Regions from separate parts of the Megalodesulfovibrio paquesii genome, predicted to be linked through region 4. Evidence: riboswitches for the same ligand, from Rfam matches in the RefSeq annotation. Region 4 holds a riboswitch; each other region holds the start of a gene.
The links. Region 4 has a riboswitch for cobalamin ahead of ACYQ00_RS11065 (sirohydrochlorin cobaltochelatase). Riboswitches for the same ligand answer to the same signal wherever they lie in the genome.
Positions count from the first base shown of each region.

Region 1: another riboswitch for cobalamin. It lies ahead of ACYQ00_RS20525 (ribonucleoside triphosphate reductase); the one in region 4 lies ahead of ACYQ00_RS11065 (sirohydrochlorin cobaltochelatase).
Region 2: another riboswitch for cobalamin. It lies ahead of ACYQ00_RS09645 (FecCD family ABC transporter permease); the one in region 4 lies ahead of ACYQ00_RS11065 (sirohydrochlorin cobaltochelatase).
Region 3: another riboswitch for cobalamin. It lies ahead of ACYQ00_RS14600 (sirohydrochlorin cobaltochelatase); the one in region 4 lies ahead of ACYQ00_RS11065 (sirohydrochlorin cobaltochelatase).

Region 1 covers NZ_BAAIGQ010000009.1:2,962-10,518, forward strand. The annotation lists partial or broken gene ACYQ00_RS20510 (diguanylate cyclase) at 1-2,104, shown strand, start outside; gene ACYQ00_RS20515 (type 1 glutamine amidotransferase domain-containing protein) at 2,152-2,832, shown strand; gene ACYQ00_RS20520 (anaerobic ribonucleoside-triphosphate reductase activating protein) at 2,877-3,686, opposite strand; gene ACYQ00_RS20525 (ribonucleoside triphosphate reductase) at 3,683-5,875, opposite strand; cobalamin riboswitch at 6,013-6,222, opposite strand; gene ACYQ00_RS20530 (hypothetical protein) at 6,404-6,937, shown strand; gene ACYQ00_RS20535 (hypothetical protein) at 6,964-7,557, opposite strand, start outside.
Region 2 covers NZ_BAAIGQ010000005.1:676,929-684,485, reverse strand. The annotation lists gene ACYQ00_RS09655 (ABC transporter substrate-binding protein) at 1-826, opposite strand, end outside; gene ACYQ00_RS09650 (ABC transporter ATP-binding protein) at 792-1,616, opposite strand; gene ACYQ00_RS09645 (FecCD family ABC transporter permease) at 1,613-2,704, opposite strand; cobalamin riboswitch at 2,908-3,086, opposite strand; gene ACYQ00_RS09640 (hypothetical protein) at 3,260-3,592, shown strand; gene pyrR (bifunctional pyr operon transcriptional regulator/uracil phosphoribosyltransferase PyrR) at 3,687-4,223, opposite strand; gene ACYQ00_RS09630 (IscA/HesB family protein) at 4,501-4,821, shown strand; gene ACYQ00_RS09625 (IscA/HesB family protein) at 5,147-5,488, shown strand; gene ACYQ00_RS09620 (phenylacetate--CoA ligase family protein) at 5,656-6,918, opposite strand; gene ACYQ00_RS09615 (CgeB family protein) at 7,109-7,557, opposite strand, start outside.
Region 3 covers NZ_BAAIGQ010000006.1:380,622-388,178, reverse strand. The annotation lists gene ACYQ00_RS14610 (TlyA family RNA methyltransferase) at 1-613, shown strand, start outside; gene ACYQ00_RS14605 (biopolymer transporter Tol) at 754-1,707, shown strand; gene ACYQ00_RS14600 (sirohydrochlorin cobaltochelatase) at 1,827-2,711, opposite strand; cobalamin riboswitch at 2,848-3,031, opposite strand; gene ACYQ00_RS14595 (phosphoglycerate kinase) at 3,091-4,266, opposite strand; gene tkt (transketolase) at 4,328-6,319, opposite strand; gene rpe (ribulose-phosphate 3-epimerase) at 6,410-7,090, opposite strand; gene ACYQ00_RS14580 (MerR family transcriptional regulator) at 7,087-7,536, opposite strand.
Region 4 covers NZ_BAAIGQ010000005.1:986,524-994,080, reverse strand. The annotation lists gene ACYQ00_RS11080 (hypothetical protein) at 1-361, opposite strand, end outside; gene ACYQ00_RS11075 (hypothetical protein) at 390-1,082, opposite strand; gene ACYQ00_RS11070 (heavy metal translocating P-type ATPase) at 1,558-3,735, shown strand; cobalamin riboswitch at 3,974-4,173, shown strand; gene ACYQ00_RS11065 (sirohydrochlorin cobaltochelatase) at 4,289-5,332, shown strand; gene ACYQ00_RS11060 (hypothetical protein) at 5,423-5,605, shown strand; gene ACYQ00_RS11055 (phosphodiesterase) at 5,592-6,437, opposite strand; gene ACYQ00_RS11050 (ABC transporter ATP-binding protein) at 6,434-7,513, opposite strand; gene ACYQ00_RS11045 (ABC transporter permease) at 7,500-7,557, opposite strand, start outside.

The DNA of each region.
Region 1 (7,557 bases), on a different contig from region 4:
TTCGGGGTACGTGTATCTGCAACTGGCCCATGTGCTGCTTGCCGCCGGGGCGTCCCTGGACGAGGTGGAGGCACAGGCTCGGCGGAGCCACGATTTTCTTGTCATGTCCGGCATGGAAGGCATTCTGACCCTCTTGCGGCTCATCGTGCTGCAGCCGGTGCGGCACCTGCGCGGCCAGACGCACGGCATGGGCACCCTGGATTCGGCAGACTCCCCGGATCTCCAGCCCGAAGAAGTGTTTGACACCGAAGCTTTGGCCGAACAGTTCCGCGAGCTGCCGTTCTTCCTGGGATCCTTGCGGTATTCCCAACTGCGGGTGGCCTGCCTGAGCGGCGAGCTGCCTGCCCCGGAAACCCTGCACAGCTGGATTGACGTGGTGGACGCCACCCAGCAGGGGCAGATCATGCTGGCGGACAGCTGGTTCTTCTATGTGCTGTGCCTGCTGGAACAGGCCTGGCAGCGCGGCGCATTGCCCGAGGAAGAGCAGACGGCGCGCATCGAAACCGGGCTGGGCAAGCTGCGGCTCTGGGCGGCCCTGTGCCCGGCCAACTTCCGGCACAAGCTGCTGCTGCTGGAGGCCGAACGGCTGGCAGTCCAGACGGCGGCCATGCGCGAGGCCGAGCCCGCGCTGGCGGCCGCGCTCGACACATACGACCAAGCCATTGATGCCGCACTGGAGGCCGGCTTTATCCAGGATGCCGCCCTGGCAGCGGAAAAGGCCGGCCGGTTCTGGGGCCGCCGGCACAAGCCGCACCTGGCCAAGGCCTACTTTGAACAGGCCCTGGCCTTTTATGCCCGCTGGGGCGCCAGGGGCATGGAACACCGCTTGCGCGAGACATACCAGTCCCTGCTGGCCGTGCTGTCCTTCCACTGCCCCGCCCCGCGGGCCATGGAAGGGGATTTTCTGCTGGAAACCACCTCCTCCACCGATGGCATCGGATCGCAGTCCTTTTCCGAAGGGGTGGATCTGCTCGCCGTCGTCAAGGCCACCCAGGCCGTGTCCCGGCACATGGTTCTGGACGATCTCGGCCGCGAGCTGACGGCCATTGCCACCGAGAATGCCGGCGCCACCAAGGGCGTGCTTATCCTCAACAAGGACGGTGCGTTCCTCGTCTCCAACGTGGTCCGGGCCGGAACCGTGGCCGCCCCGCAATGCGTCTTTCCGGCGGGCCAGCCCATCCACCAGTCCGCAGAAATCTCGCAGGCCGTGGTCAACTATGCCGTGCGTAGCGGCCGGCAAATCATCCTCAACGATATCGCCGGATTGGCCTCCTCCGGGCTGGCTCTGGGTGCAGATGCGAACCTGGCCGCGCTGTTCACCCAATGCCCGTATCTCCTGGAGCACAAGCCGGCCGCCCTATGTTGTCTGCCCATCGTGCTGCAGAAGGAAGTCCGCGGCCTGCTGTACCTGGAAAACGACGCCACCCCCGGCGCGTTTCGCAAGGAGCGGGTGCACATCCTGCACATCCTTGCCGCCCAGGCCGCCATTTCCATGGAGAACGCCAGAATCTATCAGGAACTTGGGGACATGAACCTCAACCTGGAATCCCTTGTGCGCGCCAGGACCCAGGAATTGCAGGAAAAACACGAGGAGCTTAACACCAAGAACCGGGAGCTGTACCGCCTTTCCACCACGGACCAGCTCACCGGCGCGTACAACCGTCGCAGCATTGAGGAACGACTTGGCCGGGAGCTGGAGCGCTGCCGGGAGGGCGGGCATTCCCTGGCCATCATCCTCCTGGACGTGGACCACTTCAAACGCGTCAACGATACCTACGGGCACAACGTGGGCGATGCCGTGCTGGCTCAGGTGGCCGCCACCCTGGCCAACAACGTGCGCAGCACCGACCTCTTCGGCCGCTGGGGCGGGGAGGAGTTTCTGGTGGTGATATCGGAATTCGTGCATAACGCGCTCCCCTTTGCCGAGCGGCTGCGCAAATCCCTGGAAGAGAACCCGCACCCCGTGGCAGGCTGCATGACCGCCAGCATGGGCCTGGCCATATACCGTTCGGGGGAGACGAGTTCACAGCTCGTCAGCCGGGCGGACGCGGCGCTGTACCGCGCCAAGCAACAGGGGCGCAACCGGGTGGAACTGGCCGACTGACCCCACCTGCGCACGTCCACACCGTAACCCAGGACCAAGGAGCTGCCATGAGCAGGCGCATGTTGTTTGTCCTGTCCGGCCACGCCACCATGGGCGGCGGCAAGCCGGCGGGCTGCTATTTTCCCGAACTGGTGCATCCCTTGTACGTCATGCAGGAACGCGGGCTTGCGGTGGACTTCACCACCCCCGGCGAGCAGGGCCCGGCCCTGACGCAGACCGATTTCAACGACCCGGTACAGATCCGGCTGCTCATGGACCGCCAGGCCATGGATCGCATCCTCGCCGCCCCCCTGCCGCAGACCGTGGATGCCGAACAGTACGACGGCATCTTCTTTACCGGCGGCCACGGCGGGCTGTATGACTTCCCGGACAACCCGCACCTCATCGCCATTGCGGAAAACATCTGGGCCCGCGGCGGCGTCGTCTCGGCCATGTGCCATGGCCCGGCCGGGCTGCTCAATCTCAAGGATGCTTCCGGGGAATTCCTGATCCAGGACCAGCCCGTGACCTGCTTCAGCCGCGCGGAAGAAGTGACCTTCGGCGTGCTCCTGGACGCGCCTTATGTGCTGGAGGACAAGCTCCAGGCCCGCGGCGCCCGCTATTGCTGCTATGGCGTCAACCAGGGCTTCATCACCTCCGGACGGGGAGGGCGGCTGCTCACCGGGCAGAACTGGTATTCCTCCCAACTGGTGGCCGAAGCGGTGGCCACTGCCGTGCTCGCCGGGTAATCGTCCAGGCGCCCGAGCGCCCAATCACAGGCCAGGCCGGGGCGTCACTCCCGCAGGGTGATTGTCAGGGAAGGTGCGGTGTTACGCAACTGCGCGAGGAGATCTTCCGCAAACATCACCGGCCCGGCTGCAGCCAGTTCCGCATCGGCGCAGCCCTGGGGGCGGAAGGCCTGCAGGGACCAGCGCAACGGCCCGAAAGCGCCGAGTTCCCCGGCCAGGGCCAGCAGGGCCGCCTCGTCAAGCAGGGCCGGATGCCAGGTGGTGCGGACCTCGAAGGCAACGCCGCTGCGCTGCAGCAGCTCCAGGCTGGCAAAGGCCGGCTCCGCGCTGCCGGGGCGGCCGGTGATGCGGTCGTACAGCGCGCGCGGGGCTTTGATGTCCAGGCCCACCCAGTTGCAACGCGGCAGCAGGGCCGCCAGCGCCTCCGGGAACATGCCCGCGGTGTGCAGCCCAAGGCGAAAGCCCAGGGCCCGGACCTCGGCCATGGCCTGCCGCAAGGCCGGCTGACGGGTCGGCTCGCCACCGGAAAAGACCACCGCATCCAGAATTCCCCGCCGGCTGCCCAGCCAGGCCAAGCACTCGGCCCAGCTGAGGGTGCCGACAGCGCCAGCGCCGGAGGCCAGGCCTGCCGCATGCGTCGGATTTGTCGGCTGATGATTCGGCTGCAGGGCCGCGTTGTGGCAGTAGGGGCAGCGCCAGGGGCAGCCCTGGCAGAAGAGCACCGCCGCCAGTGCGCCAGGGGTGTCCGGGTCGGCGTAATCCAGGGTGGACAGGGGCGCCAGTCCGCCGATGTTCAGGCTGGCCGCTTCATTGAAGGGCTGGCGCTCCTGTCCTGGTGTCGCAGGTTCGATCACAGCGCCGCGGGCTCGGCAAAACAGACGCGCTCGTCATACTCGCCCTGTTTGCCGATGTTGAAGGCCGATTTGGGACGGTAATAGCCCATGACCCGGGTCCAGATCTCGCAGGCCTGTTCCCGGCCTTCGGCGGCGCAGCGCGGGCAGCTGGCGTGCTCGCCGGTCAGGTAGCCGTGCACGTCGCAAATGGAAAAGGTAGGCGTGACGGTAATGTACGGCAGGGCAAAGCGGGAGAGCGCCCGCCGCACCAGGGCCTTGCAAGCCTCCACGCTGGAGACGCGCTCGCCCAGGTACAGGTGCAGCACCGTGCCGCCAGTGTACTTGCGCTGCAGGGTCTCCTGCCGGGCCAGAGCCTCGAAGGGATCGTCCGTAAAGCCCACGGGCAGCTGGGAGGAGTTGGTATAATAGGGCTTTTCCGAAGTGCCCGCCTGGAGGATGCCGGGGAAGCGTTTGCGGTCTTCCTTGGCAAAACGATAGGTGGTGCCTTCGGCCGGGGTGGCTTCCAGGTTGTACAGATGGCCGGTTTCTTCCTGGAATTCGGTCATGCGCTCCCGGACATGATCCAGCAGCCGCACGGCCAGGGCATAGCCGGCTGGGGTGGTGATGTCCTCGGCATCATTGGTGAAGTTGCGGACCATCTCATTGAGGCCGTTGACGCCGATGGTGGAGAAGTGGTTGCGCAGGGAGCCGAGGTAGCGCTTGGTGTATGGGAACAGCCCGGCGTCCATGCGCCGGCTGATCTCCTTGCGTTTGATCTCCAGGCTGGTCTTGGCAATGTCCAGCAGGGCATCCAGGCGGGCGAGCAGGGCGGCTTCGTCCCCACGGTGCATGTAGCCCAGCCGGGCGCAGTTGATGGTCACCACGCCCACGGACCCGGTCTGCTCGGCGCTGCCAAAGAGCCCGTTGCCGCGCTTGAGCAGCTCGCGCAGGTCCAGCTGCAGCCGGCAGCACATGGAACGGACCATGTTCGGTTCCAGATCGGAATTCACGAAGTTCTGGAAATACGGCAGGCCGTATTTGGCTGTCATTTCAAACAAAATATCCACGTTGGGCGATTCCCAGGGGAAATCCTTGGTGATGTTGTACGTGGGGATGGGGAAGGTGAACACGCGGCCCTTGGCGTCCCCGGCGGTCATGACCTCGATGTACGCCCGGTTGATCATGTCCATCTCGTACTGCAACTCGCCGTAGGTAAAAGACATTTCCTCCCCGCCAATCACGGGACGCTGGCCGGCCAGATCCTCGGGGCAGGTCCAGTCGAAGGTCAGGTTGGTGAAGGGCGTCTGCGTGCCCCAGCGCGAGGGGACGTTCAAGTTATAGATAAGCTCCTGGATACACTGGCGAACCTGGTCATACTCCAGGGCGTCCTTGCGGATGAAGGGCGCCATGTAGGTATCAAAGGAGGAAAAGGCCTGCGCGCCGGCCCATTCGTTTTGCAAGGTCCCGAGAAAGTTGACGATTTGCCCAACAGCACTGGAAAGGTGCCGGGGCGGGTTGGCCTCCACCTTGTCCGGCACGCCGTTCAGGCCTTCCTGCAGCAGGGTGCGCAGGGACCAGCCGGCGCAGTAGCCGGCCAGCATGTCCAGGTCGTGGATATGCAGATCGCCTTCGCGGTGGGCCATGCCCACTTCAGGCGGGTACACGTGGCTCAGCCAGTAATTGGCCACCACCTTGCCGGAAACATTGAGGATCAGCCCGCCAAGGGAATAGCCCTGATTGGCATTGGCGGCCACGCGCCAGTCCTGCCGGTCCAGGTATTCATTGACCGAGGCGGCCACGTCCACCACGGTTTTCCGGTCCTGCCGCAGGCGTGCGCGCTGGTCCCGGTAGACGGAATAGGCGCGCATGGTCTGGAAATGATTGGCCGAAATAAGGACCTGTTCCACCACATCCTGAATGCGTTCGATATCCGGAATCTGCCCGGCAAAACGGTGGGAAAGGACCTTGACGGCCTGGGCGGTCAGCAGCCGGGCCTCGGTATCGTCAAACTCGCCCGTGGCCGCGCCGGCCCGGCGGATGGCAAAAAAGATCTTGTCCGCATCAAAGCCCACCACGGCGCCATCGCGCTTGCGAATGCGCGCAGGCACAGCCGCAGCCACACGGGGCGAGGCAGGAGGGGTGACGGATGGAAACAGCGGCTCCAGGGAGCCGTCGGAACTCAGTTCGGCGCAAGGCATCGGTTCCCGCATGGCATACTCCGCGATGCCGCCGCACTGCGCGGCATCGTCATGGAACCGAGGAAAGGAGGGCCTCCGGACGCAAACCAACGCGCCGGATGGCCGGGCCGCCTTCCCTCGAGGCTCCCAGTGGGTGCGTCCGCAAACGGGCGTTGCAGACGGCGCTGGCAGGTTTTCGGACTTGCGAACAAGCCGGCCGCAGGGCCGGGGGCCTACTGTCCGCCGCTTCCCAGGCCCAAAGCCCAGTGCCTATGGCGGGGGTTGTTTTCGCTCACCGCTGCGGGGCAGCCCCGGATTTACACCGGGTTCCCTCTTGCCGCCGTCCCAGAAGGACAGGCGCCAGCACAGCCCTGATATACGTCCGGAGATGCGCTCAAGTCAACTCAGCTCAACAAAATTTGACTTCTGTCAACGGATCCCAACAGATGTCACGCTTGACCAACTGAAATTTGACTGGCTCCCTCCTTGTGATAGGATGATCCGGCAGCGAGCCTCCGCGCGATCCCCGCGCCAGCCTTGGATAAACGGGAGGAGCAACACATGCAGCCACACATGAAGCTTCCACACCATGGCCGGGGCATGCGGACAATCCTGATGGAATTTTTCACCAAACACATTGGACTTGTTGCGTTTATTTTTTTGCTTGCCACGGGCGGGCCGGCGGCCGCGGCGGCCGGACAGGACTGCTACCGCAACAGCCGCTTTGGCTACGAGCTGTGCCTTCCGGCCGGGGCGCTCACTGCCCGGCCCGAGGCGGACAACGGCGACGGCCGCCGCTTTCTTGCACCGGATGGGGGCATCGAACTGCTGGTCTGGGCCGCGCACAACGCCCTGGACGAGACCCTGCCCCAGGCCTATGCCCAGGCCCGGCAGGAGGACGGCCTGCAGGTGACCTATCACACCACCAAAAAGGATTGGTTCGTGGTGTCCGGGTATCTGAACGGCCGGATTCTCTACCAAAAGACCTGGTTGCGGCAGGACGTCTTCTATTCCATTCGCCTTGTGTACGACGCCGCCCGCAAGGCCGAGGTGGATCCCCTGCTACAGCGGGCGCTGGAGGGCTTTCATTTCTAGGGTGATGTCCGGGCGCGATCTTGCGGCTATTGAGGCGGCGGGGCAACGCCGGCCCTGGCAAAAATCTCGGCAGCAGGCAAGCCGTCCGGCAGCGGCTGCGTGGCGTTGGGCAGGCGGAAGAAGACCACCTCGCCATCGGCGCGGACCACTGCGGGCGGCGCTCCCGTCAGATCCTCCAGAGAGGTCACCAGAGCGGTGGCGTTGTCCGCGTAGCCCCGGCGGTCCACATACACCCCGGCAAACCCCAGACGCTGCAGCACCTCCAGCTGACGCGGCAGAGGCTCCCGGGCCAGGGCGCGGTAAAAGAGGTCGCCTTCGCGGCCCCGGATGCCGGCGTAGCTCCAGCGCAGGGTGCTCGAGTGCAGATATCCCGCCGCTAGGTCATAGGTTTCCAGCCGTTCCAAGGAAGGCTGCTCCGGAAATGGCATGTACGGCAGCTGATACACCGCGCTGCCCGGCGGCAGCTGGGCTTCAATGGATTGGATAAAGGCCTGCTCCTGCCGAAAAGCCTGGGCGGTCGCATTGATCTGGCCTGCAAAGGAGGGAAGGGTCTGATCCCACAGCCCGACGCGAAGCAGCAGCACCGCCAGCAAGGCCATGACCAGCCGGGCCCGCAGCGG
Region 2 (7,557 bases), 310 kb from region 4:
CCACTGCAGCCGGGCCGGTGCGGGCAAAGCGGCGGCCTTCCACTACCAGGGTGCGCTGCTGTTTCACACAATCAAGCAACTGAAAATGCGGACGATTCACATACGGCTCCGGGTTGGGGTTCATGGGTCCGCGCTGGAGCAGGCAGACCTGGGGATTCAATCGCAGCAGGGCTTCCTCGCTCAGGCGGACATGCCGGCTGTCCTCGGTCACCACCGGACGACCGCCGGCAGCTTCCACAATATGACTGGCCAGGGAGCCTCGGCCGGCCACCAGCAGGTTGGGATACCGGATCTCCACCAGCACGCCGGGGCGATCCGCTTCCGGCGTGCCGGCCACACGGTGGCGCACGGCCTCCAGGCGATTCTGCAGGGCCTGGATCCGCTGCCCGCCGTCTGCCCCGGCGCCCACCAGCTCCGCTACGCGGGACATGGCCGTGAACAGGGCGGGGAAATCGTCCATCTCGAAGGCTGCTGAGGGAATCTGGAGGGACTCCAGGGCCTTGAGTGGCTCGCCTGCTTCCTCCCGACCGGCATGTTGCAGGACCAGATCCGGCTGGAGGGACAGAATCAACTCCAGATTCGGCCGCAGGTGCGTGCCCACCGCCGGCACCGCGGCCAGGGCCGGAATTGCGTCGTCAGCCGTGGTGCGCCCGACAATGAGATCCCCTTTGCCCAGCGCCAGCAGCACATCCGTCAGGCCGCCGTGCAGGCAGACGATGCGGCGGGCCGGCTGGTTCAGGCGTACATCCCGGCCGCGATCGTCCGTGACGAGAACCGCCTGGGCCAGCGGATCAGTGGCGGCGGTCGGTTCCTGGGTCCAGGCCACGCAGGGCCGCAGGCACATCCCCAGGAGCAAGAGCCACCTGAGGCAACCCCAGGAGCGGGTGTTCCATGATAACCAATGGTGTTTCATAAATAAATTCCAAGGCGGTTTGCCGCACCACCTGCAGCGGCGGCCCATCCAGCACCAGCCGGCCGCGTTTGAGGAAAAGCAGACGATGAAAATGCAAAGCCGCCAGGTTGATATCGTGCAACACACAGACCACCGTGGCCCCGGCGGCGTGGCGGGTCTGCAGCACCTGCAGCAGTCTGGCCTTGTGGGCCAGATCCAGGCTGGCGGTGGGTTCGTCCATCAGAATGGCCGACGTCTGCTGACACAAGGTCCGGGCGATGCAGGCCCGTTGCAGCTCGCCGCCGGAAAGACGCGTGGCGTCGCGGTCGGCCAGGTGCAGCACATCCAGCTGCATCATGGCGTCCACGGCGGCCTCGCGGTCCTCGCGGGAGGGGCCGGTCCAGAAATTGGCGTACGGGTGGCGGCCCATGAGGACGAGATCGCGCACGCTGCAGCCGGGCGGGGCTTCCAGGCGCTGCGGCAGGCAGGCCACCAGACGGGCCCGCCGGGCCGGCGGCATCAGATGCACAGGCTGGCCAGCCAGCAGCAATTCCCCCTCCATGGGCGAAAGCAATCCGGTCATGGCTTTGAGCAAGGTGGATTTGCCGCTGCCGTTGGGCCCAAGGATGGCCACCAGCTCGCCGGGGCGAATCTGCAGATCCAGCCCCTGGAGCACCGCGCCCGCGCCGCCGTGCCCGCAGGCCAGACCCTGGGCGTGAATCATGCCTGCCCCCTGCCGGGGTGCCGGCCCCGGCGTCCCAGCAGCACGCAGAAAAACGGCCCGCCCAACAGCGCCGTAATGACACCCACGGGCAGTTCCATGCCCCCTGTGTCCGTGGCCAGCAGCGCCCGGGCCAGGACATCGGACCAGACCAGCAGGATACCGCCGCCCAGGGCCGAGGCCGCCAGCAAGGTGCGCGAGCGTGGCCGAAGCCAGAGCCGGAAGGCATGCGGCGCCACCAGCCCCACAAAACCGATGATTCCCGATACCGCCACCGCCGCCGCCGTGACCAGCGTGGCTCCCAGCAGCAGCAGGAGCCGGACTTTCTGCACATCCACGCCAAGCAGCAGGGCCTGTTCCTCGCCCAGGGCCAGCAGATCCAGCTCCCGGGCATAGCGGGCCATGACCAGCGCGCCGATGACGAAAAATGGAAGGAACAGCAAGAGGTGCCCCCACCCGCGCCCCTGCAGACTGCCCATGATCCAGAAGACCATGGCCCCCACCGCTTCCTCATGCACGGCTTTGACCAGGGCGATGCAGGCGGCCAGCACGCTGGAAACCACCACGCCGGCCAGCACCAGTGTCTCGCGGGAAAGCCCTCCGCTGCCCCCGGCCTGCCGGCCCAGCACCAGCACCGCGGCCAGGGTGGCCAATCCCCCGGCCAACGCGGCCACAGGCAGGGCCGAGAGCCGCAGATCCGCTGTCCATCCGCCAGCCAGCGCCGCCATTGGCCCGAGGCTGTCCGAGGTGATGCCCAGCCCCAGCACCAGGGTGGCCCCCAGGGCCGCCCCGGCCGAAACGCCCAGGGTAAACGGATCGGCCAGCGGATTCTGCAAAACGGCCTGGAAGGTCGTTCCGGCCATGGCCAGGGCCGCGCCCACTCCCAGGGCCAGCACGGCCCGGGCCAGGCGCAAATCCACCACCACGGCCCGCACGGCTTCGGGCAATTGCGAGGCATCCAGCAGTCCCGCCGCTCCGCCCACGGCCGTCACCACGTCCCCCAAGCCCAGGGCCCAGGGCCCGACAGTGCAGGACGCCAGCACGGACAGCACCGCGCACACAGCCAGGAGAATCCACCATCCCCTAGGCATGGGCATTCCGCAGGTCGCAGTACACGGGCAAGGTTGCCCACAAGGGCGCGAAAAACAACACGCTCACCAATTGCGTCCGGGGCGGGGAACAAATCTGTCCGGCAGAGAGGAAGCAAGGGAGGCAACAGCGCATCGCGGCAGCAATGCGCACCCCGTGCGAACCGGGCAGGTCGCGGTCGGCAATAAGCCCCGTTGCCGTCGCGAGTTGGCTGCGTCTTCAGGCAGGTCTTCCGGCTCACCCCACCTGCCCCGGCCTTCCCAGGAAAGCTCCCAGTGGCGCGTAAAAGGAACAGGTTTTTTGTGGGGTTACGGCGGCGGGTCCGCTCCCGGTTTACACGGGATTCCCTATCAAGCCAATGGCACCTGACGACGAGAAACGGGGTTGAAGCTACGTCCTTTGCCGTGACGTTGTCAATCGAGCGACCACACCTTGACAGACCCGGCCTTTCCATGTACCAATAACCTAGAATAATAATTGATTTTTCTAGATGTTGTCTATAGTTCACCCATTGTCGCACTGCCAAAGCGGCATCTTGAGCCTGCAAGGAGATTGCCATGAACCTGTTGAGCCTGTGCAGCGGCCCGCGCGTCATTCTGTGCACTGCGGCCATGCTGCTGAGCCTGAGCCTCTGCGGCGCCGCCGATGCCTTCACCGTGCATCGCGACAATCAGAACCTGTTCAAGCGCGGCTGCTATATTGACAACTCCCGCTTCAGCAAAGAGACGGGACTGGTCTGCGGCAACTGCCGCAACAACGGCTATCAAGTCTGTTGCAACGCCTTTTCCCAGACGGATTCCTACTCCTGCGCCGTCTCCGAACAGGCTACTGGCAGCGGCTCCGGGCTGACCATCAGCGAAGCCGTGGCCAAAGCCTGCGGCTGCAACTGAGCCTCACCCCAGAGCGCATGTGATATGGCGGGAGACGGGCGTGCATGCGCACCCGTCTCCCGCCACTGTGCGTTTTTTCGAACCGGGTGGCTTGTTACTGCTCTGCCAGACAGACGCGGTCTTCCCCATCCCGTTCGGTCAGCAACACATTCACATGCTGCTTGCGCTTGGTCTGCACGGCAAGGCCGAGATAGTCCGGCTGAATGGGCAGCTCGCGATGCCCCCGGTCCACCAGAGTCAGCAGCTCAATCTTGCGCGGCCGGCCAAAGTCCAGAAGCGCCTCCATGCCGGCGCGGACGGTACGGCCGGTATACAGCACATCGTCCACCAGCACGACAGCCCGGCCGTCAATATCAAAAGAAATATCCGTATCGCTGATGGTCGGCTGCACGTTCAGGGTGGTCCAGTCGTCGCGATAGAGGTTGATGTCCAGCTTGCCCAGCGGGGTCGGGCACGGCATGCGCGCGTCCAGCAGCTGCTTGAGCCGCACCGCCAGATCCGCGCCACGGCGCTGGATGCCGATGATGGCAAGATCGCTGCAGCCGTCGTGACGGGCCATCACTTCGCGCGCCATCCGCTCCAGCGCGACGGCGATATCCTGGGCAAGCATCAGATCGTGACAAGCGGACATGGCATCAGGCTCCCTGCATCACACCTGCCGCTGCATCAGGCTGCAACAGCAGACGGTTCCCTATGGCGCTGTGTTGAAAACACAATCCCATTCTAAAATGTTATAGAACACCATTTCCACAAAAAAAGCAATGCCCTCACGCCATGCCGGAAGCAGCGAATGCCCTCTCTCCTGCCTATGACATGGAAAGAAATTATCTATCTGACCGCATTTCGTTGACATTTGCGCACAGCAGTCTTAGATGCCTCTACAATTCATACTTCATTCTGGAGGCATCATGGTTACACTGACGGACAACGCCATCCGGGAGTTGGACGCGTACTTCGCGGACAAGCCCAAGAGCCCGATCCGCGTGTACCTCGCACCTGGCGGTTGAGCCGGCCCGCGGCTGGCATTGGCTCTGGATGAGCCAAACGACAAGGACGAGGTGTTCACCCAAGGCAGCTATTCCATCGTTATGGAACGCGAACTCTTCAATCAGGCGAAGCCCCTGCGCATCGACGTCTCCTACATGGGCTTCTCCGTGGAATCCAGCCTGCAACTGGGCGGCGGTGGCTGCAGTTCCGGCAGCTGCTCCGGCGGTTCGTGCAGCGTCTAGCGTGATGTCCACGAAATAAGGTGATAAGAACGTCATCAGATTTCGTGGAAGATCGTCAGCCGAAATGCGCGGATATCGGCTGACTCACGGAGCATGCTGCTCCGGGCCGCTGTGCCAGCGGCCCAGTGTTGCGTCTGTTCTGTATAGATCATTTCGGAGGACGCAACACGAGAACCTCTCGTCTTTTCTGACGGATTAAAAAACGCCGTGGCGTGCGGGTAGTTCCCGGCCGCAACGGCGTTTTTTTCGCGCCGTCTGGCCCCTGCGGGTTGACGTCTGCGCCAGAGTGCATAGAATCCTCAAATTCATCTCATTGGAGGACTCTATGATTCACCTGACCGAGAACGCCGTGGCTGAGCTGGACGCCTACTTTGCCGATAAACCCAAAAGCACCATCCGCATTTACCTGGCTCCCGGCGGCTGCTCCGGCCCCCGGCTGGCCCTGGCCCTGGATGAGGCCAATGACGCCGACGCCGTGGTGACCCAGGGCGCCTATACCCTGGCCATGGACAAACAGCTGTACGAACAGGCCAAGCCCCTGACCATTGACGTTTCCCACATGGGCTTTTCCGTGGACTCCAGCCTGGAACTCGGCGGCGGTTGCGGCGGTGGCTGCAGCTCCGGCGGTTGCGGCACCGGCTCCAGCAGCGGTTGCGGCTGCCAGTAGTTGCGGCTGCCAGTAACGGCCATCGCTGCGCAGCCATATTGCGCAGTCATATCGCGCAGCGCGAGAGGGGAGCCCCAGCCTTGGGCGCTCCCCTCTCGCTCGCTTGCATTTCCGCATGCCGCGGCCAATAAAGTCACTGAAATTAATTGAAATAATACACTATCGCCTCACCAGCTGCGCTTGTCCACCAGCCGCGGCGCGTGCTCCGGCAGCTCCTCGCCGCAGGCGTCCGGGGCAAGCAGACGGATTTGCGGGCGCAGCTTGCACTGGGTTGTAAAGCTTGCCGCCACGGCGTCCAGGGCCGTATCCGCCGGCCCGGCCAGCACCAGCGTCAAACAGTCCTTGCCGCCGGGGTTCTCCACCACCACCTGCCAGCGGACAATTTCCGGATAGCCGGCCAGGGCCTGGGCCACCTGGTGCGGGTAGATGAACTGCCCCTTGACCTTGGCCGTGTCATCCACCCGGCCGAGAATGCCCAGAAGCCGCGGCGCCCCCCGGCCGCAGGCGCAAGGCGAATCCTCCAGCCTGGACAAATCGCCCGTTGCCAGACGAACAAGCGGATATTCCAGCGGAAAAGGCGTCACCACCACCTCGCCGGTCTCCCCGGCCGGCAGCGGCGCGCCCGTGGCCGGGTCGCAGATTTCCACATGCGCCCGGCAGGCAAGGTGCATCCCCGCAAGCTGCCGGCATTCATAGGCGATGCAACCCACATCCGCAGTGCCGTACCCCTGGCGGACGAGCAGGCCCAATTCCGCTTCCAGTTCCTGCCGCAGGGCCTCGGGCAGCCGCTCGGCGGCCACAAAGGCCACCTTGAGCTGAAAGGCCGTGGCCAGATCCACCCCCTGCGCCCTGGCCGTATCCTTGATGACTTTCAGATAGCTGGCCATGCCCACAAACCCGGTCACGGGCAGGCGGGTCAGCAGGTCGATCTGGGTCTGGGTGTTGCCCGGACCGGCCGGGATCACGGCACAGCCAAGCTCGCGCAGGGGTTCTTCCAGCATCAGGCCGGCAGGGGTCAGATGATAACCGAAGGTCATCTGCACCACATCCCCCGCCCGAAAGCCGGCGGCGTGGAAGGCATCTGTCCAGCCCCAAAAGTCTGCGCTGCGACCCTCTGGATCGAACAGCGGTCCCGGAGACATGAAAATGCGCGACAGCCGGCCCAGCTCCACGGAGGTGAGCGAGCCCAGGCCTTCGCGTTGCTGCCAGTCCATCAGTGCTTTCTTGCGGATCGGGGGGATGCGGACAAAGTCCTCCCAGGACCGGATGTCCTGCATCGCCAGCCCGGCTCCGGCCATGCGGCTGCGAAACTCCGCCGAATGCGTCCAGGCCGCCTGCAACACGGCCTGCACCCTGGGCCAGGCGACGGCCTGCCGTGCCGCGCCGGCAACGGCTTCGCCCTCGTGCCGTATCGTGTCCTCTCGTGCCATCACGCGCTCCTCGCTGGTGGAATGAACGGATTACGACGATCAGAAACGGCTTTTTTTTCGGGGAACTGAGTTCTCCGAGCCCCCTCCGGTTGTTTTTTGCGCCCCTGCCCCGCCGCGCCGGGGGCAGGGGCGCAAAAAAGAACAGGGGGGCCAGGGGGGGGATTATTCCCCCTGGCATGTCTTTTCCTTCCTAGCCCTCGCCCCCATACTGCCGCTGCAACGCATCGAGGTACAGCAGGGCGGTGTCCAGGCTGCCGAGCTCGCCGGGCTGCTGGCGGAGCCGCCAGACGACGTCCCTGAAGGGGGCGTCCGGCGGTGCGCCCAGGGCGTCCAGGCGTTGGCGCAGGGCCAGGGCGAGATCCGGCGGCAGACCGGCCAGGGGGTCCGCGGCCGGGCTTGCCGTCGAGGTCGCGGCGGGTTCTGGCCAGCCGGGGCGGCGTTCGGCAACGAAATCCAGAAGCTGCCTCATCCGGGTGGCATAGGTATGTTCGGCCAGCACCCGGCTGCGGGCCTTGGCGGCCATGGTCTGGCGCGCCTCGGGGTCCTTGCTGTAGCGGGCGATGAGGTCCAGCATCTCCTCCAGGGTGGAGAAGGTGGCCAGCTCGTCCGGGGCGAAGAGCTCGGGCAGCAGCGCCCGCT
Region 3 (7,557 bases), on a different contig from region 4:
CAAGCCCGGCCAGCCCCTGCCGCCGGAGGCCCTGCTTTCCCTCAAGGCGCCGCAGCGGTTCGTCTCCCGCGGGGCGGAAAAACTGCTGACGGCCATTGAGGCCTTTCATCTCGATTTTACGGGAAAAGTCTGCCTGGACGCCGGCGCGTCCACGGGTGGATTCACCGACTGCATGCTCCAGCATGGCGCGGCGCGCGTCTATGCCGCGGACGTGGGTCATGGCCAGCTGCACGAAAAGCTGGTGGCCGATCCGCGGGTGGTCAACCTGGAGCGCATCAACCTGCGCCACGCCGAGCCGGATCTCTTGCCAGAGCTGGTGGACTGCATCAGCGTGGACGTGTCCTTCATCTCGCTCACGCAGGTCTTGCCGGCCTGCCTGCAGTTCCTCAAAACGCCCGGCGAGCTGGTGGCGCTCATCAAGCCACAGTTCGAACTGGGGCCAGGCCGCACGGTCAAAGGAGTGGTCCGGCGCGAGGAAGACCGCCAGGAGGCAGTGGACACGGTGGCGGCCTTTGTCACCTCGCAACTGGGGATGACGCTGGTTGGCGTCGTCCCCTCCAAGATCCTTGGCCCCAAGGGCAATCAGGAATTCGTCAGCTACTTCACGCGGTAGCGGGTGCGTGTCCGGAGAATCCGCCACAGCGGCCCGGCATTTCTTCCGAATGGCGAAGTGGTGGCGATGCGCGTAGGGTGTGGGTGCTGGCCGGAATGGCCGTGCTTCCCTTTCACCCCTGAGCCTGCAGGAGCCGCCCCATGCGTCATCCCCTTTTGTGTCCCCTGCTCTGCTGCGCGCTGTGGCTGCTGGCCGCCACGGCCACGGCCCATGCCGCCGAGCCTGGATTCCCCCTGGTGTACTGCCTGGACGGTGCGGTCATGTATCGCGATGGCGTGGGCGGCAAACCCGTGCGCCTGGGCCAGGGCATGTCGCCCTCGCTCTCTCCGGATGGGATGCGGGTCGTATGGATCCCTGTGGAAGGCTCTTCAGACAAGGACTCCAGGCATGGAGATCTGGTGCTGTATCACCGTGATACCGGAAACACCGAGGTCCTGGTCCACGACGGCGGCATCCTGCGCACCGTGGCCTGGTCCCCCACGGGGCAGCACCTGCTCTATTGCTCCTTCCGGGACGATCACACCGAACTCTGGACCCTGGACCCTGGCAAATCACCTGCCTGCATCATCAGGACCGGTGGTGACAGCCAGCACGGCGATGATGTGTTTGAGCCCGTGTGGGCTCCGGACGGCCAGAGCATCTCGTATCACGACATGTCACACTGGTATCGCGTGGGCCTGGATGGCGCAGTCCTGGCCCGGACCCCGCTGACCGAGTTCGCCGGCAGGAGCGAAGGCTTCACCAGCGCCGACCGCTTCGCGCCGCGCCCCGGCGAACCCGGGACCATCCTGTTCAGCGCCAGCGTCCCCGGCACGCCTCTTTTTCAAAAAAAGATCAACGATATTAATACAGCACTGTTCCTCTACGACACGCCCACCCGCAAAATCACGCGCCTTACCAGCGAGGATTTCACGGCCTTTTCACCGGTCTGGTCCCCTGATGGGCAGTCCATTCTCTTTGTGGGCTACACCGACGTGCAGGCATCCTCCTCTGCTAACCCACTGCGGGTGTTTGCCATGCGTCCTGGGGCGACACCGGTGGAATTGTTCAAGGGGGACAGCCCGATGCCTGCCGCGGGCGGCGGGAGTCACTGAAGCGGCGAGCGTCGGCAACCCACCCGCTTTCATGTAACACCGGGCCTGGAGCTGCCCCCTGGCCCGGTTGCAATGCGATTCTGCCATGCATGCGCCGCATGGCCTGCGCCACGCGTGGATTACTGCAACTTGTCCAACGCCTCGGCCAGGTGGTTGATCCAGATGTCCACCAGGCCGGCATTTTCCAGGCTGCCCTTGAGCACCGGCTCCACGGCAAAGCCCTTGTTGCGCAGCACGGTCTTCCAGCTGTCCTCCTCATCGCCGGCCATGTCGTTGTTGGCATGGTCACCCGCCACGGCCATGAAGGGCATCAGCCAGACCTTGGCCGGCTTTTTGCGAGTCAGCTCTGCCACAATGTCATCCAAAGAGGGTGAGCCCTCCACCGTGCCCATGCAGGCCAAGGGATCGAGCTTCCACAAATAATACTGCATGGCCGGGTACATGGCGTTGCCGGGATGGTGGGTGCCATGACCCATGAAGACCAAAGCGTCCTTGGCAGTGCGTCCCTTGGGCGCATTGGCCAGGAGGGCCTTGGCCGCGGCCTCGAAATCCCCGGTGGAGCTGAGCAGCGGCATCCCGAGTTCGATGTGCTGCAAGCCCTTGGGCATGCCTTCAAAGCGGCGGGCCGTCTCGGCGAGCATGTGGAATTCCTGCCCAGGAATCGTTTGCAGGGACTGCACGGCCACGTGGGTGAACTTGTCTTCCATGAGCCGGGCGAAGGCTTCGGCCGGGGAATCGACGGCTTCCGCGCCTTCCATTTGCCGGATCTGGTGCGACGACCAGGCCCAGCGAACCTCCACGCCTGGGAAACGCGCCTTGACCTTGGCCTCGAAGTCCTTCAGCGGACCGCGGGCTGTTTCGTATGACGTGCCAAAGGCCACCAGCAGGATGGCCACCTTGGGTTCGCCGCCTTTCTTGCCGCCATGGGCCTGGGCCTCCACGGGCTGCCCCAGCAGCATACACAGGACCACCGCCAGCAGCAGCGTGCACAGCGCCTGTTTCATGATACTCCTCCTCGCGTTGTGCGGACGGTCGGACAGGGCGAACCACGCAAAAAGCCCCTTCTCCCACGTGCGCAGGAGAAGGGGCCGTTTTTCCCTTGTCCACAAGAGCCGGGCCGGCAAAGTCCGCGTTGCCGGGGGCGGTGTCAGTTGTCGGGCAGGTCTTCCGACTCGTCCCCCGCCACCCCGGCCTTCCCGGACCAAAGGGCCAGTGGCTCGCAAGGAGGTGACGGTTGGATGGGACTCACGGCGGCGGGTCCGCTCCCGACTTGCACGGGATTCCCTATTAAGCCTTTGCAGGCGCCCGAGGCACTCAAATCACAATTAGGCCGTCCGGTCAACTGGCCGGTAATTGGCCGGCGCGCGGCCGAGCCAGCGCCCTCTAGCCCTTGGCGCGCTCCTCCAGCATGGCCACGGCCGGCAGGACCTTGCCTTCCAGGAACTCCAGGAAGGAGCCGCCGCCGGTGGAGATGTAGCCCATGGAGGCCGCAAGGCCGAACTTCTCCACCATGGCCACGGAATCGCCCCCGCCCACCAGGGAGAACGCCGCGGAGTCGGCGATGGAATACGCCAGCACCTTGGAACCACCGGCAAACTGTTCATATTCGAACACGCCCACGGGGCCGTTCCAGACGATGGTGGCGGCGTCCTTGCAGGCTGCGGCATAGGTCTTGGCCGTCTGCGGGCCGACGTCCAGGACCATGTCCTCCGCGCCAATTTCGTCCACATTTTTGAGGAAGGGCCGCGCCGTGGCCGAAAGCTCGGCAGCCACCACCACATCCGTGGGCACATAGATGGTCTTGCCCTGGGCCTTGGCGTCAGCCAGGAGCTGTTTGGCGTCTTCCACCAGATCGGCTTCGTAAAGGGACTTGCCCACGCCATACCCCTGGGCCACCAGGAAGGTATTGGCGATGCCGCCACCGACGATGAGGCCATCCACCTTTTTGAGCAGATTGTTGAGGACCAGGAGCTTGGTGGAAACCTTGGCCCCGCCCACGATGGCCAGAAGCGGCCGCTTGGGGCTGCCCAGGGCCTTGGTCAGGGCGTCGAGTTCGGCAGCCAGGAGCACGCCAGCGCAGGCCACGGGGGCGAACTGAGCCACGGCGTGGGTGGAGGCCTCGGCGCGGTGGGCTGTGCCAAAGGCATCCATGACGAAGATATCGCACAGGGCGGCGTACTTCTTGCCCAGCTCGGGATCGTTCTTCTTCTCGCCCTTGTTCATGCGCACGTTTTCCAGGAGCACCAGCTCACCGGGAGCGGCCTCCACGCCTTCCAGCTCGCGCACCAGGCGGACCTTGCCGCCCAGGTGTTCGTTCAGCCAGTCGGCCACAGGCTTCATGGAGTTCTTCTCGTCAAACTCGCCTTCCGTGGGCCGGCCCAGATGGCTCATGGCGATGACCCTGGCGCCCTTCTCCATGGCCAGCTTGATGGTGGGCAGGGAGGCCGTGAGACGGGTGGCGTCGGAAATGACGCCGTCCTTCAGGGGCACGTTGAAGTCTTCGCGGATGAGCACCCGCTTGCCGGCGAGATCCAGATTGGCCATGTGCAACACATGCATGATCACATCTCCTGGGATGGACGGGACGCGTAAGGATGGGAACAGCCGTTCCTGTCAAGCCTTACAGCATTTCCCGCACAAGTGCCACAATCCGATCTGCCGTGAGACCGAATTCGGGAAACAGCTTGTCCGCCGGGGCGGAAAGGCCGTAATGATCCAGCCCGACCACGGCGCCTTCGCTGCCCACGTATTTGTACCACAGCCCTGTGGCTCCGGCTTCCACCGCCACGCGCAGGGTCACCGCCGGCGGCAGCACGGCGTCCTTGTAGGCTTTTGGTTGGGCGTCGAAGACTTCCTGGCAGGGCATGGAGACCACGCGCACGGCCACGCCTTCCTCGGCCAGCTGCCGGGCCGCCTTGACGGCCAGCATCACCTCGCTGCCCGTGCCCATGAGGATGGCCTTGGGCTGCGGGGCGTCCAGCAGCACGTAGCCGCCCTTGTCCATGTTGGCCAGGGCGTCGGCTTCGCGCACCAGGGGCGCGAGGTTCTGGCGGGTCAGGCACAGGGCCGAAGGCGTGGTTTCCTGGGCCAGGGCCCAGGTCCAGGCCGCGGCGGTTTCCGCAGCGTCCGCCGGCCGCCAGACGGCCAGGTTGGGGATGAGCCTGAGGGAGCTGACGTGCTCGATGGGCTGGTGGGTCGGCCCGTCCTCACCCACGCCAATGGAGTCGTGGGTCAGCACGTAGATGGCCTTCAGGCCCATGAGGGCGCTCATGCGCATGGCATTGCGCATGTAGTCGGAAAAGACCAGGAAGGTTCCGCCAAAGGGGATGAACCCGCCGTGCAGGGCCAGGCCGTTCATGATGGCGGCCATGGCGAACTCGCGCACGCCATAGTTCACGCTGGTGCCCGTGGGGACGTCGGGCCGGTAATGCACCGCGCCTTTCCAGTGGGTGCAGTTGGATTCGGCCAGGTCCGCGGAGCCGCCCACCAGCTCGGGCAGGCGCGGGGCCAGGGCGTCCAGGCACATCTGGGATCCCTTGCGCGAGGCCACTGGCTTTTCCATCAGGTTCATTTCCCGTATCAGGCTGGCGGCCAGATCCTGAAAATCCGCAGGCAGGTCGCCGGCCATGCGACGGGTCAGTTCGGCGGCCTTTTCGGGATTGGCCTGGGCATAGGCGGCAAAGCGCTCGTTCCAGGTGGCTTCCAGTTCGCGGCCTTCGGGACGGGCGTCCATGGCGGCGTAGATGGTGTCGGGAATGGTGAAGGGCGGCTGCGTCCAGCCCAGCTCCGAGCGGGTGCGGGCGATTTCATCCTGGCCGAGGGGCGCACCGTGGCATTTCTCACTGCCGCAAAGGGTGGGCGAGCCGAAGCCGATGATGGTCTTGCAGCAGATGAGGGAAGGCTTGTCGGTCACGGCCTTGGCCGCGGCGATGGCCGCATCCACGGCTTCCGGGTCATGGCCGTCCACATCGGCAATCACGTGCCAGCCGTAGGCGGCAAAGCGGGCCGGGGTGTTGTCCGCAAACCAGGGATGGACCTGGCCGTCGATGGAGATGCCATTGTCATCATACAGGGCGATGAGCTTGCCAAGTTTGAGGGCCCCGGCCAGAGAGCAGGCCTCGTGAGAGAGGCCTTCCATCATGCAGCCGTCGCCCATGACCACATAGGTGTGGTGATCGATGAGGGTGCAGTCCGGAGTGTTGAACTGGGCGGCGAGCATGGTTTCAGCCAGGGCCATACCCACGGCGTTGGCAATGCCCTGCCCCAGGGGGCCGGTGGTGGTTTCCACACCGGGGGTGTGCCTGTATTCGGGATGCCCGGCAGTACGCGAGCCAAGCTGGCGGAAGTTTTTGATATCCTCAATGGAGAGATCATAGCCGGTCAGATGCAGCAGGCTGTACAGCAGCATGCTGGCGTGGCCGTTGGAAAGCACGAAACGGTCGCGGTTCCACCATCCGGGATTGATGGGGTTGTGCTTGAGGTGCCTGGTCCAGAGGGTCACGGCAAAGTCGGCCATGCCCATGGGTGCGCCAGGGTGGCCGGAGCGTGCCTGCTGCACGGCGTCGATGCTCAGGAAGCGCACGGCATTGGCCATCTCGCGCATGGTGGACATGATCATCTCTCCTTGCTGGGGACGGCCGCGGCGTAGCCAGGGCCGCCGGGTGAATGGGTCTGCGGCGCGGGGACGAATTGAACCTGTCCGCTACCCGCGCATGGCTTGCTGAAACAGTTGGTGGCGTTCATAATAAGGTGGAAACGCAAAGAAAGCCGACCCCGAGACCAGCACGTCGGCCCCGGAGTTGACCAAGGCGCCGGCATTGGAAGGGGTGACTCCACCATCCACCTGCACCCGCGGCCAGCAGCCCAGCCGGCGGCACATGGCCCGCAACTCAATGAGCTTGCGGTAGGTGAATTCCAGGAACTTCTGCCCGCCAAAGCCGGGGTTCACGCTCATGAGCAGGACCATGTCGCACTGGGGCAACACGTATTCCAGCACATTGAGCGGGGTGTGCGGATTCAGGGACACCGCAGCCTGTTTGCCCGTGGCCTTGATCTGGGCCAGGACGCGCTCCAGATGGGTGCAGGCCTCGGCATGCACGCAGATGAGATCCGCGCCAGCGTCGGCAAAGGCTTCCACATATTTCTCGGGTTCCACAATCATCAGGTGGACATCAAAAAACAGGGAGGAGCCCTTGCGGCAGGCCCGGATGAGCGGCGGCCCCAGGGTGATGTTCGGCACAAAGCGGCCGTCCATGACGTCCCAATGCACCCAGGAGAGCCCGGCGGCTTCCAGGGCCTCCAGCTCTTCGCGCAGGCGGCCGAAATCGCAGGACAGCAGGGAGGGAGACAACAGCGGGGGATGCACGGGGGAAGCGGGGGTCATTCGTCCTCCAGAAGACGGCGGATGGCGCGCAGTTCGGCGGCGATGTCCAGCAGGAGGATGTCGCGCCGCGGATCCGCCTTCGGGGGTCTGGGCGGCTCGGGGGCCATGGTCGCCGCCAGGGTGAGCGCCGCAGGCCTTGGGGGCTGCAGCGGGGCAGGCCGGGGTGACAGATCGATCAGGGCCAGCTGCTCCGAACTGCCCGGCGGCGCCGGGAACCGCGCCTCCAGGGCCTGGCGTGCGCCCTGGATGGTGCGTTTTTCCTCGTATAACAACCGTTTTATTTCCAGCAACAATGCCAGGTGGGCCTCGGTGTACAGCCGTTGGCCCCCCTCGGTACGCACTGGATCCAGCTGCGGAAACTCCGTTTCCCAGAACCGCAGCACCGAGGAGTTCACCTCCAAGAGGCGGGCGACTTCCCCGATCTTATGGAGCTGCTCTTCGGTCACACACCTTGCCCCTTGTCGGCG
Region 4 (7,557 bases):
GCAGGGTGACCGGGGAAAGCCGGACCCGGTTGGCGCCGGCCACCGGGGCGGGGAGCCTGTACACGTTGTTGGCGGAGTAACGCCCGTCGCGGGTGACCACCCGGACGCAGACATCCGTTGCCGTGGGAAGCACGAGCTGCGTGTCTTGCACCGCGACATTGCCCTCCGCCTCCCCCAACCGCACTCCCACAATGACACTCCCGGACACTGGCACGGCACTGTCAAAATTTTCCTTGAAGCTGCCAGGATCGGCTACGATTTCTGCAACAGGCTGGGCCGTTGCAGAGTTGCCGGATGCAGCCACCATGCAGAAAGCCAGCACTGCAACGAGCAGTCGGGAGAGGAGATGAGGGCTTGGCATTGTCACACACCTCTCGTTGCAGAGTTTATTATAACAATTCTGCAGAAATGGAGAAAGGATCTGAATTTTCGCAATTTAAAGTCCCGCTGAGTTTCGCTCCGGATTTTGCTGAAACATCTAAAACGCATTTCCTTGATTGCCCCCCGCCAATCAAAATACTGCCGACCCAATGAATCGATGAACCAGTAACAATCGCCTTGCCGGTAAACCTGCTATCCGAATTTGCATTTGCTACCAAGGGAAACCACTCTGACTGCCCTTTTTCGATAGATGCCTTTTGGATAACAAAGGCCATGCCAGTTCGAATATGTTTATATATCCTGTCGTCAGTTCGGTCTTCGACATTTCTGATTTTTCCTTCATCATCCCCCGCGGCCTTATACGCCGCAGCCAGTCCCTTTGGCATCTCCGTGGAGAATGTAATCTGCGAAGTGGAAGCCAGCGCGGCCCGCAGGCCGAGATTGCGGATGTCGGCGTTGTCGCTTTCCAGGGCCTGGCGAATGCAAATGCGCTGGATGGACACATCGCCGCTGGCAATGGCGGCCTCAATGTATGCCAGCCGCAAATCCGGATTCGGATCATTGCATTGCTCCCGCCATGTGGCCAAGGCGCCGGCGCGGGCCTGGACATCAGCCACCGGGTCTTGCGCATGCGCAATGGAGACGGCGAAAAGCCCAATGGCCACCACACTCATCACGAATTGCACAGGGAAACGCTTCATCCAGTCAACCTCGCGAAATAAAGGGGAAGAACGCGCCGGGACGTATTTCCGCACACCATATTCCGAGCGTTTCAGCTATCTACAATAGATGATTGCAACCCGGCAACAAAAAACAGGCGGTTCTTCCGCTATCAAACGCCTGTGGAGGGGAGAAAAATTCGTTTGCCGGCCAGAGTTTCCCCACCTGCGCACTTGCAGTCTGCAGCTTGCGGAGTGCTGATCCTGCCTGACAGCATCGGTACACAGATCAGACAGAAGCAGCCCCTGCTTGCGATCGAATGCAAACAGGGGGCTGCTGTTTCGGCACGGCTGGGTGCTCTCCTGCCATGACGGGATTGACATCCCCCACGGGAGGGGATAGGTTTTATTTGAAAACAATAATTACTCTCAATTTCATCAAAAGGCAACCACGCATGCTCGCGGCGGGCTGCCCGGCGATGCCCCCCCCTCCTCTTTTTTGCCACTCGGACCTCCCATGCTCCAGCACGCCAGCCCCCGGTACTATGTTCCGATCCGCCAGCTTCGGGTCGTCCATGCACTGCCGCAACGCCTTCGATTGAAGGGACATTTTTTGCGCCACCCCAGGCTGAACACCGATTTTCTCGAAGCACACCTGGCTTCGCTGCCTGGCGTGGTCTGCGCACGGGTCAATACGCATGCCGGTTCGGTGGTGGTAGAGCATGACGGCCTGCCGGGTCGCAAGGCCAGCATCATGGCCGCCCTGGCCGCAACACCTGCGGAAGCCTTTGTGCCGGGCGTCCCCAGGCTTCGGGAGATTGGCGCTGTGGAGATTGGCCTGCACCTTGCCGCGGTTGTTGTGAGCCTGGCCTTGCCGCCAGTGGCCTTTGTGGCGCTGACCGGCCTGGCCGTGCTGACGGGGCTGCCGGTTATCATCTCTGGTCTGAACAACCTTTTCTCCCGGGGGTTCACGGCCTCCTCCCTTGATGCGGTGAGCGTGGGGCTCTGCCTGGCGGTGCGCAATTATCCGGCTGTGTGCGCCATTGCCTTCATGCGCGTGTTGGGGGATTACATCAGGCAGCGCAACGATCGGCGATCCAATGCCCTGTTGCACTGCCTGATGCGCTTGCAACGGCGCACGGTGTGGGTGGAGCGCGATGGTGTGGAAGTGGAATGCCCCTGCGAGGCGGTGGCGGTGGGCGAAGTGGTGGTGTGCGGACCGGGCGAGCTCGTAGCGGTGGATGGCGAGGTGCTCACCGGCGCGGCGCTGGTCAATCACAGCATGATCACCGGGGAGTCCATGCCTGTGGACCTGGGGCCCGGCGACCGGGCCATCTCCGGCGCAGTGGTGGAGCATGGCCGTCTTCGCATCCGGGCGGAAAAGGTTGGCCAACACACTGCCATGGCCCGGATCAATCGGTTTTTGGAAAACACCCTCCAAACCAAAGCCTTGCCCGAGATCAAAGGCGAAATCGCGGCCGACCGCCTCGCCCCGGCCACAGTGGCCCTCGGCGCGGGAGCGTTTGCCTTTACCAGGGATATGGCCTGCACGGCTTCAGTGGCCTCAATCGACTTCGTCTGCTCCGTCAAATTCCCTTCGCGTCTGGCCGTGCGCAGCAGCCTGTGCGCTGCAGCCAAGGCCGGGCTGCTGCTCAAGGGCGGCCGGGCGCTGGATGCCCTGGCCCGGGTGGATGCGGTAGTCTTTGACAAAACCGGCACGCTGACCACGCGGGAGCTGCGCGTCACGGACATCCTCCCCCTGCAGAACTGGTCGCCCGAGGCTGTCCTGACTCTGGCTGCGCGCCTGGAGCAACATTACGGGCATCCCGTGGCCCGCGGGGTTCTGGCCGAAGCCCACCGGGCAGGCCTGCTCCTCGATCCGATCGGCGAGGTTGAATACCATGTTTCCCATGGCGTCTGCGGCGTGGTGGATGGCGTCCGCGCCCTGATCGGCAGCCGGCGGTTTCTGGATCAGTTTCCGGAAACAATCTGGTCGGGCAACGCGCATGCGGAGCAGCTGGCCGCTGCGTTGCGAGCCCAGGGCAAGATGGCCCTGTATGTGGTCCAGGGCACCGTCATTCAAGGCGTTCTCGGCCTGCAGGAACAGGTGCGGCCCGAGGCCAGGACCGCATTGCAGGGACTGCGACAGCTCGGCGTCCAAAAACTGGTGGTCCTTACCGGTGACCATCGCCGGACCGCCGCACAGCTCCTGGATCAGCTGCCGGAACTGGACGCCATTCACTGGGAGCTCAAACCAGAAGACAAGGCCCGCATCGTCGGGCAGTTGAAAAGGAAAGGCCACTGCGTGGCCGTAGTCGGGGATGGCGTGAACGACGCGCCAGCCCTGGCCAGCGCGGACCTGGGCATCTGCATGCCGCATGGCGGGGATCTGGCTCAGGCCTCGGCCCAGGCGATCATCCTGCAAGAGGATCTGCGCGCCCTCTGCGCGGGCCGGTACATCGCGTTGCGGCAGCATCGAATCCTGCAGCATTGCCTGTGGCAAGGCGTGGCCGTCAACACCAGCCTGCTGGCCCTGGCCGCCGCCGGCGTGCTTTCGCCTCTGGCTGCGACCGTACTGCACAATGCCAACACCTTCTCCCTGATGGGCTACGCCATGGCCCGGGCCGGCGGATCCCACATGTCGGGACGCTGCACTTCCTCTGACGACACACCGCGCGCACTCGCCACGCGTTGACGCTGGTCACCTCAACGAGTCCCAGTCTGGCGAAGGGGGGCCACCAAGTCACCGGCGCTGCAACAGCCCGGGGAACAGGCAATGGCCGCGCTGTGATACCTTTACCACCATTGACCGGCAGCTTTTCGGCAGCTGTTCGATGGCATGGAGCAACCGCCACCGGCTGCGCCATTGTCGGGTGGATGCAGCGCCCCTGCCTGCTGTGTGGCATGCATCTTGACGACGTGGCATCCTGCGCGATACGAACAGCGCGTCTGGTGTTCCGCCAAGGAGCACAAGAGGGAATCCGGTGTGAATCCGGAGCGGACCCGCCGCTGTAGCCCCGGCCCTGCAACGCAGGGAAGCACAATGCCCCATGCGCGCCACTGTCCGACACGGATGGGAAGGCGGGGCGGAGTCCGGGGGAGCCAGAATACCTGCCAGACGTGTCACCCCAGGCAACGGGTCTTTGCCGGCACGGGGATGTCGGCGCTTGCCTGCGTGTGTCGCTCCTCCTCGAAATCCGGCGGATACTGGTGTTGTCCAATCCGGAATCGAGTGAGGAGTATTTTTCATGCCCAGCCCTGTTCTCGACCCTTTTCTGCACTGCTGCCATCACCATGATCACGGGAACGGAAGCGGGCAGGACCGGCTTTGCCGGCACGATCATGCACATGCGGATGAGGATGGTGTGCATCATGAGACTCATGATCACGCGCATGATCATGAGCACCACCACGCCCCTGGCCGGCCCCGGCCTGCCCGGCCGGGCATTCTCCTGGCCGCCTTCGGGGTAGCCCTTGCCGATGCGGGCCAGGGCTACGCAGCCATGGAGGCCGAGGTCAGGGAGCAGTTCCCCGGCGTTCCTGTGGCCTGGGCGTACACGGCCCACAAGGTGCGGCGAAAGCTGGCCGCGCGAGGCCAATCGCAGGATTCCGTGGCCGTGGCCCTCTCCCGGCTGCACGATGACGGGGTGACCCATCTGGTGGTGCAATCCCTGCACACCGTGCCTGGAGTGGAATACCATTGGACCCGTGACCAGGCCCTGGCCTACCAGCATCCACGCAAGGGATTTCAGCAGGTTGTCATCGGAAGCCCCCTCCTGACCAGCGAGGAAGACCTCGCCCGCGCCCGGCAGGCCCTGGCAGGATACATTCCTCCCGAGCGCCGGCAGGAAGAGGCCGTGGTGCTCGTGGGCCATGGCACCTACCATCACGGGCAGCAGCGTTATCTGGATTTTGAGGCCTGCATCCGCCAGGACGACCCGCTTGCCTTTCTTGGCGCGCTGATGGGCCGGCCTGGGGAGCGACTGGGCATCGCGGCTGTTCTTGACCGGCTGCAGGCGGCCGGCGCGGCCCGCTGCTGGCTGGTGCCGTTCATGAGCGTGCCGGGACATCACGTGCAGGTGGACATCCTGGGCCAGTCTTCCCGGTCCTGGAAAACGATGCTCCAGGCCGCGGGCATCGAGGTCCTGACCCGACCCACCGGAACGCTGGAGCACGCGCCATTCCGGGCGCTATGGATGGAACATCTCCGTCATGCCTTCACCTCGCTGCAGCAGGAGCATCCGGCCGCGAGTTGTGGCCATCATCATGGAGAGCATCATGCACATTTCTGATGGCGCCCTGGCCGCGCCCGTGCTCATCGGCGGCGCGGCCTGCGGGCCTTGCAACAGCAGGGACCGCGCATTGCCGACATGGAGCATCCCATGACCCTGCCCTGCCCGATCCTGCTGGCCCTGGAACAGGCACGGTACAGTAAGTATCCTGGCAGTCAGAATCCTGCACTGAATGACCTGGACATTTCCCTGGCCGCCGCGCTTTCCATGCGCCCCCGGACCCTCCTGCTCGACGCGCCAGGCCCGAGCCAGGCCCGATTCAGTCGTCAATGAGGCCGTGTTCGTCAAAAAAAGGATACGGCCCCTCATGCTGACCGCTGAAGACCTGGTGGCTCACCAGGCCATTCCTGCATGACCAGGCGTGAAGCAGAAAACCCGGGGGTTCCAGCATGAACTGCGAGGGCGCATCGGGGCGGAGATCCAGGGCCACCTGATGTGCGGGCGCCGGCGCCGTCAGTACCCTGCGCCCGCCGCACTGTCCGGCAATCAACCGGTGCAGATGCCCGCAGGCCACCAGCTCCACCTGCGGGTGGGCGATGAGCAATGTGCGCAGCCCGTCGAGCCCTTCCACGAAGCCGATGTCGTCCATGTGGCCGATAAAGGTGTGCATGGGCGGGTGGTGCATGGCCAGCACCGTGGGCCGGCGCGGGGTTCTGGCCAGTTCCCTGGCCAGCCAGGCCAGCCGGGCCGGGCAGAGGCCACCCGCTGCCGCGCCAGGGATGAGGGTATCCAGGGCCAGCAGGCGCAGGGGGCCGATGTCGCAGCTGTACTGCAGGAATTCCGATTCTGGGGATACCGGCAGGGGGCGGCCGTGGCGTGCAAATGCCGCAGCCAGGGCCGCGCGCTGGTCATGATTTCCCGGCACGGGGTACATGGGCAGGGGCGTGGCCGTAAGCAGTTCCAGCAAGTGGTCATACTCCTCGGGCCGGCCGAAATCCGTCAGGTCGCCGGTAAGCAGCACGGCATCGGGTTGCTGGGGCAGGCGGGCCAGTGTCTCCAGGCATTGGACGAGGCCGGCGGCAATGTCCACGCGCCCGTATGCCAGGCGGCCCGGCAGCTTGATGTGCAGATCGGAAATGTGGGCGATGAGAAAGAGTTCGTTCATGACTCGGTTGCCGGCAAGAGGCGGTGTTGCGGGAAGCGCACAGTCACCGTGGCTCCCGGATGAAAGGGACAGGGCTTGTTCGCATAACAGAGCATCTCATGCCCTTCCTGGGTGGAAAGCCGCAGCTGGATGCGTTCGCCCAGATAGGCGCGCTGGACCACCGTGGCCAGGGGTTCGTCGGGCAGATCCGGATGCCGTTCCCCCACGGCCACGTCCCCCACGGCCACGTCCTCGGGCCGCAGTAGCACGGCCTGCTGACCGGCCAGCTGGGGCGGACAGGCAACCCGTACCCCACCCAGACGGATCACCCCCTGCGCCAGATCCTCGGCGCTGCGTTCCAGGCGGTTCACCCGGCCCAGAAACTGGGCCACGAACGGGTGGGCCGGTTGTTCGTACAGCGCCTCCGCACTGCCGGTCTGCACAATGCGGCCCTGGTGCATCACGGCCAGCCGATCGGCAATGACCATGGCCTCCTGCTGATCGTGGGTCACGTGCAAGGTGGTGATGCCCAGCCGCCGCAGCAGCACGGCCAGTTCGTCGCGGAGCGATTCCTTGAGCTTGGCGTCCAGGGCCGTCAGGGGTTCGTCAAGCAGCAGCACCCTTGGCTGGATGGCCAGGGCCCGCGCCAGGGCCACACGCTGCTTCTGCCCGCCGGAAAGCTCTGCCGGCCGTCGCCCTTCCAGCCCGTTCAGATGCATCAGTTCCACCAGCTCCCCTACCCGCCGGGCCAGCTTTTCCGGGGAGGTGCGACGCAGCTTCAGGCCATAGCCGATGTTCGCCTGCACGGTCATGTGCGGGAACAGGGCGTAATGCTGGAAGACCATGCCCACCCCGCGCGATTCCACGGGCAAGGCAGTCACATCCTCCCCGCCATAGCGCACCGTGCCACCAGGATCCGGGGCACACAGGCCGGCCACCAGACGCAGCAGGGTCGTCTTGCCGCAGCCGGAAGGCCCCAGCAGGGCCACGATTTCCCCGGGTTCCAGGGTCAGCTCGCAGGGGTGCAGGGCCTGGGTGTCGCCATAGCGCTTGGCGCACCGGATCACCTCCACCCGGATGGGATCAACTGTTTGCATAGGTCCTCTCAATGGCTGCCGAAATGGCCTGCATGGCCCACAAC